3 regions of the Blautia sp. aa_0143 genome follow, and region 3 is predicted to be linked to each of the others. Evidence: riboswitches for the same ligand, from Rfam matches in the RefSeq annotation. Region 3 holds a riboswitch; each other region holds the start of a gene.
What was found. Region 3 has a riboswitch for FMN ahead of EAI83_RS06010 (ECF transporter S component). Riboswitches for the same ligand answer to the same signal wherever they lie in the genome.

Region 1: it holds a riboswitch for FMN, as region 3 does, so the genes downstream of both, EAI83_RS17840 (DUF6783 domain-containing protein) here and EAI83_RS06010 (ECF transporter S component) in region 3, are expected to answer to the same signal.
Region 2: it holds a riboswitch for FMN, as region 3 does, so the genes downstream of both, EAI83_RS11535 (ECF transporter S component) here and EAI83_RS06010 (ECF transporter S component) in region 3, are expected to answer to the same signal.

Annotation. Positions count from the first base shown of each region.
Region 1 covers NZ_RCXU01000012.1:101,030-106,557, reverse strand. Annotated here, with positions in the region: gene tsf (translation elongation factor Ts) at 1-679, shown strand, start outside; gene EAI83_RS07915 (hypothetical protein) at 985-1,251, shown strand; FMN riboswitch at 1,441-1,555, shown strand; partial or broken gene EAI83_RS17845 (DUF6783 domain-containing protein) at 1,673-1,909, opposite strand; partial or broken gene EAI83_RS17840 (DUF6783 domain-containing protein) at 1,859-1,984, shown strand; gene ribD (bifunctional diaminohydroxyphosphoribosylaminopyrimidine deaminase/5-amino-6-(5-phosphoribosylamino)uracil reductase RibD) at 1,987-3,114, shown strand; gene ribE (riboflavin synthase) at 3,096-3,749, shown strand; gene EAI83_RS07890 (bifunctional 3,4-dihydroxy-2-butanone-4-phosphate synthase/GTP cyclohydrolase II) at 3,768-4,985, shown strand; gene ribH (6,7-dimethyl-8-ribityllumazine synthase) at 5,015-5,488, shown strand; gene EAI83_RS07880 (HAD family hydrolase) at 5,504-5,528, shown strand, end outside.
Region 2 covers NZ_RCXU01000020.1:79,043-84,570, reverse strand. Annotated here, with positions in the region: gene EAI83_RS11545 (relaxase/mobilization nuclease domain-containing protein) at 1-1,340, opposite strand, end outside; gene EAI83_RS11540 (riboflavin kinase) at 1,419-2,111, opposite strand; gene EAI83_RS11535 (ECF transporter S component) at 2,120-2,764, opposite strand; FMN riboswitch at 2,882-2,997, opposite strand; gene EAI83_RS11530 (CD1845 family protein) at 3,244-3,534, opposite strand; gene EAI83_RS11525 (plasmid mobilization protein) at 3,620-3,964, opposite strand; gene EAI83_RS11520 (hypothetical protein) at 3,961-4,659, opposite strand; gene EAI83_RS11515 (DUF4316 domain-containing protein) at 4,659-5,528, opposite strand, start outside.
Region 3 covers NZ_RCXU01000009.1:69,765-75,292, reverse strand. Annotated here, with positions in the region: gene EAI83_RS06020 (NUDIX hydrolase) at 41-652, opposite strand; gene EAI83_RS06015 (MATE family efflux transporter) at 835-2,223, shown strand; gene EAI83_RS06010 (ECF transporter S component) at 2,351-2,986, opposite strand; FMN riboswitch at 3,117-3,234, opposite strand; gene EAI83_RS06005 (fibronectin type III domain-containing protein) at 3,345-5,528, opposite strand, start outside.

The DNA of each region.
Region 1 (5,528 bases), on a different contig from region 3:
TGAGAAATTCCAGAGCTATGTTGCAGATGTTGCAGCACAGGCACTTAACACAACAGCAGCTGATATCGATGCTTTCCTTGCTGAGGCATGGGCACTTGATACAACTAAGACTGTAAAAGAGGCTCTTGCAGCTCAGATCGCAGTAATCGGCGAGAACATGAACATTCGTAGATTTGCTCAGGTTGAGGAGCAGAACGGATTCATCGCTTCCTACACTCATATGGGTGGAAAGATCGGCGTTCTTGTAGACGTTGAGACAGATGTTGTTAACGATGCTGTTAAAGAGATGGCTAAGAACGTAGCTATGCAGATCGCAGCTCTGAAACCGCAGTACACAAGCGACAAGGAAGTAAGCGCTGACTACATCGAGCATGAGAAAGAGATTCTTATGGCTCAGATCCAGAACGATCCGAAGGAGTCCCAGAAACCGGCTAAGGTTATCGAGGGAATGATCACAGGACGTATCAAGAAAGAGCTTAAAGAGATCTGCCTTCTTGACCAGACATACGTAAAAGCAGAGGACGGAAAACAGTCCGTTGCTAAATACGTAGAGCAGGTAGCAAAAGAGAACGGCGCTAAGATCCAGATCAAAGGCTTCGTTCGCTACGAGACAGGCGATGGTCTTGAGAAAAAAGAAGAGAACTTCGCTGAGGAAGTTGCAAAACAGATGGGTAAATAATCCATTAACTTAAGTTTTCATTATATTATTTTAATAAGTCTGAATTTAAGTATTTAAAAACCTTGAAAGCCGATGGTGTAGATTGATAACAGTCAAAGCCATCGGTTTTCTTTATCCAAATATCTTGGACACTCTGTCAAATATATTCTCTGGTTCTTCCTGCCACATCAAAATAAGTATGCTCATGCATTGACAGAGATAATCGATACTTTCAAAACGCCTAAATGTCACGGCCTGCGCCTGTTTCCGCTTATAATTCCTCACTATTTGTGCCGCCAGCCAAAGGCGGCGGAATGGAGATTTTTATGAAATATACCCAGGATAATGGAAAAATTAAATTATGTGAAACTGATAATATGGATCATCTCGTGCGGTTAACACAAGCGTTGAATGAAAATAATATTCTTTACGAAACGAGATTAAAAAAAGGAACATTTATCAATAATCTTTTTTTCTTGATTTTTTATCATACTTTTGCATCGGGAATTGATCATAAGAATGAAACAACATGTATTTATGTACTAGAAAAAGATTTTGCTGCTGCCCAAAAAGCAATAGTAAACTGCAGATAAAAAAATTCATCTTCCAAGGCACAGGCTCTGTGTGCTGGCCATCGGTCATTGCCTGCGTGCCTGTTTGTCAACCAAAGCCTGAGAATAGTAATACGACGATTGCCTGCCAGTAACTAATATTCCGCATGGAATGAGTAAAATAAAAATTTCGCTTTACAAATAACAGATAAAGTATTAAAATAAACAAAAAGATATCTTCAGGGCAGGGTGAGATTCCCTACCGGCGGTAAAGCCCGCGAGCCGAGAGGCATGATCCGGTGAGATTCCGGGGCCGACAGTACAGTCTGGATGGAAGAAGATGATAGTACAGTTGATTTTTTGAATGAATGTAGTATCAGAGCTCTGAGATGGTGATCCATTTCAGAGCTTTTTATATAGGGAATCAGACATTCATTTATCGATCATATGTAACAGATCAATTCTACCCTGCAGATATTTCTGCAGGTTTTTTTTGTATCTGGTACATCGTTTTCGAAATAAATATACCACTCACTTGTCTGTGAATCCGATTGCACAGATCTAAAAGCCTCGGCGTACCAGAGCGTGTTTGAAAAATCATTCCTGCAATCTGCACGCCCCACTTTGCGGTATATTTTGCCCGAATTCAGTTGCCGTAGCCCGCTACGGCGCCCTCATCCGGACAAAATCTCCCACAAATTGTGACGCACATCTTGCAGAAAGCCTTTTTCAAACACGCTCTAGACAAAGAACAGGAATAAGAAAGAAGGAATAAAAATGACGGATCAGGAATATATGCTTCGGGCGATTCAGCTGGCCAAAAAAGGAGAAGGCTGGACGAATCCCAATCCGATGGTAGGGGCAGTGATCGTAAAAGACGGAAGGATCATCGGGGAAGGCTATCATAAAAAGTATGGAGAACTTCATGCGGAACGTAATGCAATTGCTTCCCTCACAGAACCAGCAGAAGGTGCGGTGATTTATGTTACGCTGGAGCCTTGCTGTCATCATGGAAAAACACCTCCATGTACGGAAGCGATCATTGAACAGAAGATCAGAAAAGTGGTGATCGGTTCCCGAGATCCGAATCCGAAAGTGGCAGGAAAAGGTGTACAGATGTTAAGGGAAGCCGGTGTAACAGTAGTTGAAGATTTTATGAGAGAAGAATGTGATCAGCTGAATCCGGTGTTTTTCCATTATATTACTACGAAAACCCCATACGTGGTGATGAAGTATGCCATGACACTGGATGGGAAGATCGCAACGAAGACAGGAGCATCAAAATGGATCACCGGAGAAGCGGCAAGAAAAGAAGTACAGCATATGCGGCATCAGTACATGGGGATCATGGCAGGTATTGGAACTGTGCTTGCAGATGATCCGATGTTGAACGTCCGGGTAGAAGGCTGGAAAAGTCCTGTCAGGATTGTGTGCGACAGTAAGCTCAGGATCCCGCCGGACAGTCAGATCGTAAAAAGTGCGGAAAAGTACCGGACGATCGTGGCTTATGCAGATCAGAAAAATACAGAAGAAAAAATAAAAATATTACATACCATGGGAGTTGAGACCATTTACTGTCCGGATGAAAAGGATCAGATAGACCTTAAGAAGCTGATGACAGATCTTGGAAACAGGGGTATTGACAGCATCCTCCTGGAGGGAGGCGGTACGTTAAATGACAGTGCCCTGCGAGCCGGAATTGTAAAGGAAGTACAGGCTTTTGTGGCACCAAAGCTGTTTGGTGGTGTGGCCGGGAAGACACCGGTAGAAGGTATCGGAGTTGAATTCCCGTCTGAAGCAGTAGAACTGAAATATATAGATATCTGCCAGATCGGTGAGGACATCCGGATAAGATGTCAGGTGTGTGAGAAAAAACAGGAGGAATCATGTTTACAGGAATCGTAGAAGAGAAAGGAAAAGTCCGTTATATACAGCTGACAGGAGAATCAGGGATCCTGGCAGTGAAAGCCCGGAAAGTCCTGGAAGGGACAAGAATCGGTGACAGTATTGCTGTGAATGGTGTGTGTCTGACAGTTACGTCGATCCAGCCGGACGGATTTACTGCCGATGTGATGGCAGAGACGATCAGAAGAAGCAGTCTTGGCAGTTGCAAAGCTGGAAGCCAGGTAAACCTGGAACGTGCAATGGCTGCAGATGGCAGGTTCGGGGGACACATAGTAAGCGGCCATATTGATGGGACTGGAGTGATACGTTCCATGCTCCGGGAAGAAAATGCCATCTGGGTATCAATTGAGACATCGCCACAGATCTTGCATCTGATCGTGGAAAAAGGATCCGTTTGTATTGATGGGATCAGCCTGACAGTTGCAAGGGTTGATGAAGCTGGTTTTCAGGTGTCGGTCATTCCACATACAGGAGAAGAAACCACCCTTTTGGAAAAGGTGCCGGGGGATCTGGTTAATCTGGAAAATGATGTGATCGGAAAATATGTAGAAAAACTGCTTGGCATCAGAAAAAATGAAGAAGAGAAAAAAGAATCCGGAATTACGATGGAGTTTCTTGAAGAATTCGGGTTTTAGAACAGGAGGATATACACTATGTCACAAAATTATCAGTACAACACAATTGAAGAGGCACTTAGGGATCTTAAGGAAGGAAAAATAGTTCTGGTCACAGATGATCCGGACAGAGAAAATGAGGGAGATCTGATATGTGCGGCAGAGTTTGCGACCCGGGAAAATATTAATTTCATGGCGACTTATGCAAAGGGTCTTATCTGTACACCGATGAGTGCAGAAATTGCGGCGAGATTGAATTTTCCGCCGATGGTTGCTGAGAACACGGACAATCACAGTACAGCATTTACCGTGGCAGTGGATCACGCAGATACAACCACCGGTATCTCTGCGGCAGAACGCTCCTATACCATTATGAAGTGTGTGGATGATCAGTCAAAACCGGAGGATTTCAGAAGACCGGGACATGTGTTTCCGCTTATTTCCAGAAAAGGCGGGGTTCTGGTACGAAATGGCCATACGGAGGCAACAACAGATCTTATGAGACTTGCCGGACTGAAAGAATGCGGCGTGTGCTGTGAAGTTATGAAAGAAGATGGCACTATGATGCGTACATCACAGCTATGGGAAATGGCAAAAGAGCATAACCTTACATTTATTACGATCCGTGATCTGCAGGATTATATAAGAATACATGAAAAGCATGTAAAGGAGGAAGCAGCTGCAAACCTCCCAACGCAGTACGGTGATTTTAAAATGTATGGCTATATCAATGACATTACAGGAGAGCATCATCTGGCACTGGTAAAAGGTGATCTAGGAGATGGTGAGGATGTGCTTTGCCGTGTACATTCGGAGTGCCTGACAGGAGATGCATTCGGATCGCTCAGATGTGACTGCGGCCTGCAGCTGCAGACAGCGATGCGCCAGGTAGAGGCGGAAGGCAGAGGGATCATTCTGTATATGAGACAGGAAGGCAGAGGGATCGGACTGATCAATAAGATCAAAGCCTATGCGCTTCAGGAACAGGGATATGATACCGTGGAGGCTAATGTGAAGTTAGGGTTTGCACCGGATCTCAGAGAGTACTGGGTTGGGGCACAGATACTGTCAGACCTTGGTGTGAAATCATTAAGATTACTGACCAATAACCCGGATAAAGTCTATGGGCTTGGCGAATTCGGGTTGAAGATCAATGAGAGAGTACCATTGGAGATTCCGGTACAAAAGTATGACCGGAAGTATATGAAGACGAAGCAGGAAAAGATGGGTCATATTTTTAAAGAAATAAATTTATAAAAAACAGCAAATAGCAGGAGGAAGAAAAAATGAGACAGATCAATTTAGTAGAAGGAAAAGTAGTAGCACCGGAGGGAATGAAGGTTGGTATCGTGGCAGCGAGATTCAATGAGATCATTGTGAATAAATTATTGGGAGGGGCAGTCGACGGACTGGTAAGACATGGAGTAGAAGAAGAGAATATTACTGCAGCATGGGTGCCGGGAGCATTTGAGATTCCGCTTACAGCACAGAAAATGGCACAGTCAGGAAAATATGATGCAGTTATCTGCGTGGGAGCTGTCATTCGTGGAGATACTTCACATTATGATCTGGTGTGCAATGAATCTGCCAAGGGGATCGCACAGGTTGAACTTGCAACAGGGATCCCGGTCTTATTCGGAGTGATCACGACTGAGAATATCGAGCAGGCTATTGCGCGGGCAGGAAGCAAAGCGGGAAATAAAGGCTATGACTGTGCGTTATCTGCGATCGAGATGGTCAATCTGATGAAGCAGCTCTAATAGATAGGGAAATAAATGATGACAAAAACAATCATATTCG
Region 2 (5,528 bases), on a different contig from region 3:
TTGGATCGAACATTATGAAGTTCTCTCATATCATTTTTGGCCTGCTTATAGGAAGAATAGGATTTCCGTTTTTGTTCCAGAAGATCGCTGTATTCCTCCCGGAGAGATTTGACAGAGGGGAGCTTTTGGATTCCCAACTCGTCAAAATGATTCTTTGCCGCCTTGTGCAGCAGAATTTCAGACTCATGTGCTGTTCGGTATTTTTTGCTATACCCAGCTTTGCGATATTCTACATAGACAGCTCGCGTTTTCACATAGTTTACAATCTGCTTTTGCAGCTCGGCATTGGCGTTCATTTTTGACTCCAGATCTTTGATCTGAACGGATAAGGTATTGAAATTAGTGGTAGCGGCGTTGGCTTTTTCCAGAAGATCCTCATAACCCATATCGCCATGTTCTTTTAAGTAGAGCACTGCCTGGGAAAGCTGTTTTAAGTTGAACACTTTTGCCCAACGCTCATAACCGGGACCTTTGCCGGAACGGATTGCAGCCTCTATATCTACCAGCAATCCAACTTTGGAAACCGGTTTTTTTGAAAAAGTATGGCGGGATTTTACTGTCCGTGTACCGGCAATTCGTTCTTTGATGGCCTGTTCTGTATAATCGCCTTTGAGCGTATCACATCGGGTATAATTTTCCTGTCCCGGAACTCGGAACCGAAGATGTTTTCTTTCACGATTAACTTCAATCCCGGCAGCCTCCAGCTTCTTTAGAAGTTCCCCAAAATCTTTTGGCTTTTCTTCTAATGCAGCATCAATAGCAATGCGTATCTGCTCCTGAAAGGAAGGCTGCTTTTTATTTCCCAGCCATGTGCCATAATGCTCCCGGCTGGGTTTCGGATTTTCTATAATCGAAAGACCATGTTCCAAACACAGCTTGTCATTCATTCGCCGGATCGCCCAGGTAGAGCCCCAGAAGTTGCGAAATTTTTTCTGACAGTCCAGTGTAGTAGAGTTGATAATGATGTGATTATGGACATGGTGCTTATCTACATGGGTACAGACGACAAAGGCATGGTTTCCTTTTGTGAGTTTTAGCGCCAGCTCCCTGCCGATCTGATTGGCTTCTTCCGGCGCAACTTCGCCGGGCTTAAACGCCTGACGAAGATGGTAGGCGATCACATCATCCGAACCCTGATTTCTGCCGGTCAGATTTGCATACTGTCGTTTGGACAGAAGGAATTCTGCATCAGCAAGCCGGGTATCACACTCATAGCCATAAATGAATTTTCCAAAATCGGTTTTCTGCGGATTTTCTACATAATCAATAATATCTGCAATCGCAGTAGAGATGTCCCGACCTTTTCCTACATGCAAAGGCATCAGTCTTGTGGTCGCTATTTTCGTCACCCCCTAACTTAGAATTTGATCCATATATAAAAAATTGTGGTAGCACTTTAGTTAACTCGGCCGAATTTGTTAGTTATTATTAAATTTATAACCATAGCCAATTACTGTTTTTATATACTCGTGTCCCTTGCAATATGGTTTTAACCTTTTTCGTATTTGAAAAATCGTGTTTTCTACTGCGTGCAAATGGTTATTTGTGGGTTCATGCCAAATCTGTTTATAAATCTGTTCTTTTGTGAATGTGGTTTGAGGAGATTGCAGTAACAAATAAAGGACTTCAAATTCGTTTGTTGATAAATAAACTTCCTGCTGTCCTAATATTACACAATGCCGGTTAACATCAATGTGTAAGGTGTGATTTGTTTGCTTTAATCCCCAAAATTCTTGTGCCATTGTCCGGTCATTCGCAATTTGTTCAAGCAGCAAGGATAATTCATTAAATTTTCTGACTTCCCTCAATTTCTTATATAGGTTGATAGTTATCGTACACCCATATATGTCCTTATCAAAATCAAAAATATGTGTTTCGATTGAAACAAAGCTATCATTATCAAGTGTAGGGCGCGTCCCAATATGGGTAACACCATAATATATCTTGTCACTTAAAAGAATATCTGCCACATACACCCCTGTCTTTGGCAAAAATGTATTTTTTGCTATTTCTATGTTTGCGGTAGGTGTCCCCACATGCTTTCCAATACCTCGGCCATGTATAACGATCCCTGTTAGTGTGCAAATAGGCTCATTTATTTTTTCTTTCATTTCAATCCTCATATAATCCCATTCATTGACAGGATAATCAAAACACAAGTTACTATAATAAAACTTGCCAGCATAAGCAGACCAGTATGCTTTTGTCTTGCTTCATTTTCCAAAGTAGCAACATATCCGCTTTTTCTCAAAGCGGTAACTATGGGCTTATACAGTAAAAATGTAATGGACGCATTTAACCCACCTTTCAATAAGTTAAATGGAAGAAAGGCAGGAAGTAACAATTCTACAACTGCTTCTCTTGGATACCCCATATAAAGCGGCGTTACCAAATAGTTCCACAACAGCATAACGATAACCGTTATTAGCCATCCCGATGCCAGACCAATCACTGCACCAGATAAAGTGTGCTTTTTTTTGTAAATGACAGATGCCGTACACGCAAAAGATAGTGTTTGTACGATATTCATAATACAACCTAATATTCCGGTATCGCTTACTGTAATCATTTCAAGGGTTGCTACAATAACAGATACAATGCAGGAAGTCATCGGCCCCCAAATAAAGCCGCCCAAAGTTACAATAACATCGGATGGATCATACTTTAAGAATAGAATAATAGGAATCCTGCCAACAACCATAGTGACATAAGTGATCGCACATAGCATACCAATAACTGTGATTCTTTTTGTTTTACTGTTCATAATTGCTTTCCTCCGTGGCAAAAAATTAACACCCAAAAGAAAATGTCTTTCAGGTGTTAGCATTATAATTAGGCCACAGAAAAGAAAGTAATCCTCTCAAAATCTGCGGAAATCTAACCATATCTTCTTTCATCCAGACTATACTGTTGGTTTTGGAATTACACCAAATCGTGCGTTTTACGCTCGCGGACTTTACCGCCAATCGGGAATTTCACCCTGCCCCGAAGACACTTTTATTCAGTTGTTTTCCCTGCAATTATAACATCAACTATTTTTGGAAGCAATGAATTGAAGAAAGTTCGGAAATATTTCGGAAACTTGCATTTTATGAAATAGGACTTACCGCCAATTCAATTCGCCATGTTCTCTGGCATAAGAGGCAGAATGATAATATGTATCTCTCAATAAAATCCCTCCAATCAAAAAAGTTATAATTGCAGAAAAAGAGCGGGGCTGCCTATGCGCCCCGCCAAATCTGCTTAACCAAATATAAAATCCTTTAAGGCACTGTTTGCTCCGCCAATGATCCCTACCAGCCATGCAGCCGCCATAGGCAGACCGTATGGACTGATAAGAAAGGCGATCATAAGCCATGCAAGACCCGGCAAAAATCCTGCGACAAAGAACAGCACCAATGCTGCCAGAAAGATGATCCCGGAAAGAATCCCAAGTACCGCACCGGAAAGGACCACTAAAAATTTACATACCAGATAAAGAATCCCCGTAACCAGCATAAAGGGAAGTGCCAGTAATTTACCTATCAAACGCATACGCTTTGCCTCCTTTCAGAAGGGCATCTGCCCTTATAAAAATTTTACCGTGACGGCAAAAAGAAAGCAACGACTTTCCGGCTGTTTATGAAATGTTTGCAAATCCCCGGATCAGTTTATCCATGCCATCCCAAAGGCTGTCCAGACGGGTGCGGATGTCCTCTATATCTGCGGCATAAATACTGCCGGTCTCATTGGCCCGTCTGGTATATTGGTTTAAGTTATTGGAACAAATGCGGAGAAGCCGGATCATTTCCTGAATATCTCCCATATCAAGGTGAATGATGTAACCGTCTACGGCCATCTTTCTCAGATATGCCGACAGGTTGGTAATGCCAAGTTCCGCCATGCGTTCTTTTACCAGTTCAGCCTCCGGTTCGGACATGACAAATTCGACGCGGACGGATTTTTTGTTATGCCCGTCCTTCATCGTTCCAACCCTCTTTTATGAGATGAGACCTCCTGCGTCGAAACCGCCGTTTTTGCTTTTTTGAGTTTTTCCCGCAGGGTGGTCTTTTCCAGCTTATCAAGATATTCCTCCAGATTTCCGGCTGCCGCATGATAGCTGCGTTTGAAGCGTTCCCGTTTTAGGATCATCATAAGTTCCGGCTCATTTTCCGGCAGATAAGTCATTGTTTTAGGGGCTCCATGCTCTGGCATAAGCCGGTTCATAAGCTGTCTCCGTTCCTGATAGGGAATCGTGATAACATTTCCATCCTCAAATGCAACGGCTACATTTCCGATTGGACAGGTCAATTTTTTCATCCGTTCCACATGTTCTCTGTAATTTAGCGGATAGAGATCGCCAAATATTTTTCCGTCCCTGACTTCTTTCAAAGAAATGGCATAAGCCAAAACAGGATCATTTGTCTGTTCCTGGTAAAACCGCCACACTTTGTTTTCATGGCTGCCCTCCAGATAAACTTCCCGTTCACGCAGGGTATAGGTTCCGCAGGGGCGTGACATCCAAAGAAGCTGTTTATCCTCTGAACGGTCTGACACAGCCAGTTTTGAGATCAGTTCTTTATCCAGGTCAAAGTCCTCTTTATAATGTTGGGTATGAAGATCTACGATACGGGAAAGAGCACCCAGAAGCTCTACATCCTCAAATCTTACCCCAGCCATCAGCGTTCCCTTTCCGGCACAGGAGGGATTATTTGCCTTGCTTCATGCTCCGGTTTATCTGCTTTCAGACGGTCCATCAAAGACGGCTTTGCTTCCGGCACCAGCTCCCGGATTTCTTCATCTGTCTGTCCATCTGTTAAATCCGGACGCACAGGAGGTTCGTTGTTCAGCCTGCCATCCAGCATATTGTAGTTGCCGGTCTGGCCTTCCTCATAAAGCTCCGCATTGCGAAGATAACTTTCCGGCGCCTGAAACGGCTGTCCGGCAAACAGAATTTCTCTTTGGGTGGTAAACTGTGCAAGGACGCCATTTTGCAGTCTCGCAAATTCTTCATACTGGCGCAGGGTAAGCCCTCGTTCCAGCATTTCCGCCTGGGTATGCGCCCAGCCTTCTCCATAAAGAAAATAATACATGTCTGGCTGATCACAGACAAAGCACAGGGAGCCGTCCTGATTGTCATAGTAAGATGGCTGCATATCCTGATAATAGCAGCGTTCCTCACGCCCCAAATATACACAGTTGTCCGCACCCAGCATAGCGACCATGCCTGCGTAATTACTATGGACCGCAGAGCGGATTTCTACCAGCGGATCTGTTTGAGAAGGAATCTGTCTGCCCAGAATCTCATTTTGTTTTTCCGCTGCATCATTTCTTGGTGTCACTTCTTCATGGCTGCGTGCATCCAGCTCCGGTTGAGATGTTCCTTTCCGAACAGCACCGGGTTCCGGTCCTTTTTCTTTCACATAGTATCGGACATTTGCTGTCGTATGCTCGTTGGCTTCCTTTGCATAGTTTTCAGCATCGGCTTTGCTATCAAATTCCAACGGTTTTCCATTTTCCTTGCACCAGCTTTGTGCCGGTCCGAAAAT
Region 3 (5,528 bases):
CCCTCACTGGCGTCCCCTTCCGCCATATAACTACCTCCGTTTAAATCTCCCCAAGAAATCCAAACACCTCCTCATCCTCAAGAAAATGCATCAGCATATAAGCACACATGATCGCAACCCTCTCCTCCTTCAGTATCCTCCTGACCTCATCCCGGTCCGCGATCACAACCTCGATCTCCTCACTATCCTCCTGAGCCGCCTTACTAACCTCACCACTGGCATACCCATAAACCGTAGCACAGGATTCATCCGTCATCCCAATCGTCGTAAAATAAGGCTTCTCAAAAGCCTCCGCAACCTTGATCGGCTCCAGCTTCAACCCGGTCTCCTCAAACATCTCCCGCACAGCACCCTCATGGAAATCCTCCCCAGGCTCCACAAGCCCCGCCGGAAACTCATAAATATACCCGCCGATCGTATACCGATACTGACGGATCAGCACAACCTTATCCCGCTTCTCTCCATAAACACTGTAAATGATCACCCCATCCGGATGATTCTCCCCTGTAGAAAGCTTCATATCCTCCACACTCTTCGCCCTGGAGGCCACAAAATAAGAAACCGGCGTATCATGTACACTGGTCGCATCCACTCCATAAAGATTCACGAACTTATTATCTGTAAGTTTTTTCACACTGTTGATCTTACCCATCTGAAAAGCTCCTTCCCGAAAATTTTTCTAAAAACATTTTATCCCATCCAAAACCAAAGGTCAATTTTTTATACTTACACTCCCTTCACAATAGTGCTATAATAAATACCCTGCTATAAAATTAAAAATCCACTTATCACATTACCAAACAGCTACTGTAGACAAGAAAGAAGGAAAAAACATTGAAAAACCAGACCAATGCTGCCCAGGCCGAAAACCCTCTGGGAACCGCCCCTGTAGGCAGCCTGATCGCCAAATTCGCCATTCCCGCCATCATCAGCATGCTGGTCAGCGCTCTGTACAATATCGTTGACCAAATCTTTATCGGACAGGGCGTAGGAATGCTTGGAAACGCCGCCACAAACATCGCATTTCCCGTAACCATTATCTCTACTGCTGCTGCACTGCTCCTGGGAATCGGCAGCGCCTCCAATTACAACCTGGAAATGGGCGCAGGAAACGAAAAAAAAGCCAGCTCCATTGCAGGAACCGGACTCTCCGCGCTGATAATCTCCGGTACGATACTCTCTGTCATCGTCCTTCTGTTCCTGAAGCCACTGCTTCATTTTTTCGGCGGAACACCGGACGTCATGCCCTATGCCATTGATTACATGGGGATCACCGCCATTGGACTTCCCTTTTATGTTTTAAGCACAGGCGGCAACCACCTGATCCGAGCAGACAGGAGTCCTACCTATTCCATGACCTGCATCCTGGCCGGTGCCGCCATCAACACCATCCTGGACCCGCTTTTCATCTTTGGATTCGGCTGGGGCATCAAAGGTGCAGCCTGGGCAACCGTGATCGGCCAGATTGTATCCGGACTTCTGATCATCTTTTATTTTTCCAGACTCCGAAAAATGTACCTGGACCACTCCATGCTGATTCCTAAGGCACGCAATCTGTCTGCCATTTTTTCTCTGGGAATGGCATCCTGTATCAATCAGGTTGCCATTGCTGCAGTGCAGATTGTCATGAACAATACACTTCGCCATTACGGAGCACTCTCCGCTTACGGAAGTGATATTCCGATCGCTTGTGCAGGGATCATTTCCAAAGTCAATCAGGTATTTATGGCCATCTGCATCGGAATCTCCCAGGGCTCCCAGCCCATCTGGGGATTTAACTACGGCGCCGAAAAATACAGCCGTGTACGCCAGACATACCGCTATTCCGTAACCTTATGTACTGTGATCGCAACCATATTTTTTATCTGCTTCCAGTTCTTCCCGCATCAGATCGTAGGCATCTTCGGAAACGGCAGCGACCTGTACTTTCATTTTGCAGAAAAATATCTCCGCATCTTCATGCTGATGACCTTTGCCAACGGGATCCAGCCTATGTCCGCCGGCTTTTTTACCTCCATTGGAAAAGCCAGGCTTGGTGTGATCATGTCCCTCACAAGGCAGGTGCTCTTCCTGCTGCCGCTGATCGTCATCTTCCCGGTCTTCTTCGGAATCGATGGCGTCATGTACGCAGGACCAATTGCAGATACCTCTGCATTTGTGCTGGCCGTTGTTTTTGCCAGACGTGAGCTTGGAGTCATGAAAACTGCAGAACAAAACGCCTGACATAAAAAATGCCATGTAATTTACTGCCCATCGGCAATATATTACATGGCATTTCTCACATTCTCAGATATTTATCTGAAACCACCAATTTCTGATCTTTTCTTCATCCTCCGGCAGCTGCTTATGATCAGTCACCTTTCAGTACAACACGGATTTTCTTATAGATTACAAATACGATCAGAGATGTCAGTGCATATTTAAAGATATTAAACGGAGCAATGATCAGCAGTGCAAAGGTAAGCAGTCCGTTTACGGAGCTGTGTACTGCGCTTCCCATCTGGATAAAGGTCTCGATTGGCATTCCAAACGCCTTACCGTAAGCCGGAAGCAATACAAAGGCATTGACAAAGCATGCAAGGATCGCTGTCAGGACTGTTCCTGCTGCCATACCTGCAACTGCATGTACTCTGCTCTTTTTGTGACGGAAACGGTAGATCAGGCCGGCCGGTACCACATAGGCACATCCAAACAGGAAATTGGCAACATCACCAACACCGGCAGTCATGGTTCCCTTAGTCACAAGATGTACGAGAATCTTCACAAGCTCGATCAGGATACCTGCCACAGGTCCCATAGCGAAGGTTCCTACCATAACCGGTACCTCGGAAAAATCAAGCTGATAAAAAGACGGTGCAAGAAACGGGATCGGAAACTCAAGATTCATCAATACTCCTGCCACAGCACCAAGCATGGCTACCTGCGCGATGGTTCTTGTTCTGCTTCTTTCCACAGCATTTCCTCTCTGTAATATCTGTTCACTCATAACTCTCTCTCCTTCTTCAGAAATATTCAAAGAAAATTTCCACAAGAAATCTTTATGCGAAAAAAATTTCTTCACATAAAAAGCCCCGGGAGCTTCTTCCCGGGGCACTGAGCACGTTCTTTAAATACTGCGCGTTCTTCTCTCATCCAGACTTTACTGTCGGTTCCGGAATTTCACCAGATCAGCCGCCAAAGCGGGTCGCGGACTATACCGCCGGTAGGGAATCACACCCTGCCCCGAAGAAATTTTCTTTTTTATGAGTTCATTATAACGCGCTCTTTTTATAATTACAAGCCTTAATTCTGTCACAGAAGCATTCTGCTCCATTTATATAAATCTAAGATCCACTCCTTTATGATCAAACCCGGATTTTCTTTACCGTACTCCAGCTACTGTAAAGAACCTTTTTTCCGACTCTTTTATATGACCGGATGCGGACATAATAGGTCTTTTTGTTTTTCAGTCCTGATATCTTATATCTGGTCGCAGACTGTTTTCCAACTGTGACCGTTTTTCTTTCTTTTGTAAATCTGCTGTCTGCTGCATACTGGATCTGATAGCCGGTTGCCTGTATATTTTTCTTCCAGCTTGCGGTAAAGGATCTGTTTGCTTTTTTCAGTCCTGTCAGCAGAGTTTTTAGAGGCAGGATCTTAAAGGTAAGCGTTTTGTTGATACGACTGTATTTTCCGATTCCTCTGACCTGTACAGTTCCAATTCCGGAATTTTTATTATTTTTGTAATACAGCTTATAAGCACTCGCACCGATCTTCTTTCCATTTACAGTTACGGTTACTGATGGCCGGATGGATTTTCCCGTATAAGTGTAAGAGGTTCTGTTTAGCTTAACATTGCTGACAAACTTTTCTGTCTTTTTTATGATCTTGAAATGAATGGTTGCGGTACCTTTATAATAACCGGTACCATAAATGGTTACCGTTGCAACACCCGGATACTGATTATCCTCGTAGTACATATAATAATCTTCGCCGGCTTTCAATCCGGGGATTACGATGGCAGGTGTAAGTTCTTTTCCTGTATATGTCTGATCAGCTATTGGATCCGCAGCCGGCAGTTTTCCGTAAATAGTAAAATATAATGTTTCCGATCCTTTATAATTGCCGATTCCCGTGAGCTCTGCACGAGCTTCACCAGGCTTTTCATTATTAACATAGGTTACCGTATAATCTTTTCCCTGTACCAGTCCGTCAATTACCACTTCCGGTTCCACTTTTTTTCCTTTAAAGGTGGTTTCCAGGTATGTTTCATTATTTTCCGCAAAATAGCACACATACATTCCATTTTCATCTGGCGTAATCTTGAAACTCCGCTCTACTGTACCGCAGAAAATATCTTTTCCCGTGATCTTTACAGTCGCAGTTCCTGCATTGATGTTATTTTCATAAGTTACTTCATAATCGAAGCCCTGCTCAAGTTCCGGTGCGGATTCACTGGATTCTATTTCGGGTTCATGGCTTTTTCCATTATATTCATAGTCTGAAGTGATCTGTTCAAACCATTCATTCTGAAGCGGTATCCGGTTGTCTGCTGACAGCTCCACAAACGTGCAGCCACGGTCCTCTGCGTATTTCTGAAGTGTGGAATCCTTTTTTCCCGCGATCAGTGCTGAATCCCTGAACGCATCATCCGCCCAGACAGTATCTGTGCTCAGTACTCTTATCCTGCACCCGGAAGACAGACGAAGTCCATTTTTCCCAACTGATTTTACAGATGCGGGAATTATAATATCACGGATCCCTGAACTGCTCTGGAATGCATATTCACCGATTTCTTCCAAGCCTTCGTTCAGGACAGCTTTCGTAAGCGACGAACAGTTTCCGAAAGCACCTTCTCCAAGGCTTCTGACACTTCCCGGTACTGTTATGGAAGAAACATTTACACAGTAATAAAAAGCATAGTCTCCCACGCTTACAGTTCCATCCGGGATCTGGTAATCTCCGGAACGTCCGGACGGAAACACGATCAGTTTTGTGCCATCCTTGCTGAATACCACTCCGTCTTTTTCAGAAAAATACGGATTTTCCGGATCTACTTTAATTTCTGTCAGACTGGACTCAGACAAGCCCTCCACAAAAGCAGCCAGCCCTATAGATGACACATTTGGGGGAATCGTAACAGATTTCAATTTCTCACAGTTGTAAAAAGCATTCTTTTCGATGGTTGTAAGCGAATCCGGCAAAGTAACAGACTCTATATCAGAAGCCTGGGTGCAATACTGGAAGGTACTGTTTCCAAGAACCGTTACTTTTCTTCCGTCAATAGTATCCGGAACTACGATATTTGTATCCGTTCCTTCATACTGATACAGCCTGAGTGTTCCATCATTCAGAATCTTATAAGAATAGTCATAGTCCATTTTGGACAATTCATAATGTCTGGGGGCATTTCCCGTATATCCGCAGTCAACCAGATATCTTTCTCCGTCAATTATGACTACAGAGTTCCTGTGACCGCTTCCCGCCCCCGGATCATTTGCCGCATACCTTGCATACACGGTCAGTCCCAGTTTTTCGCACATATAGTT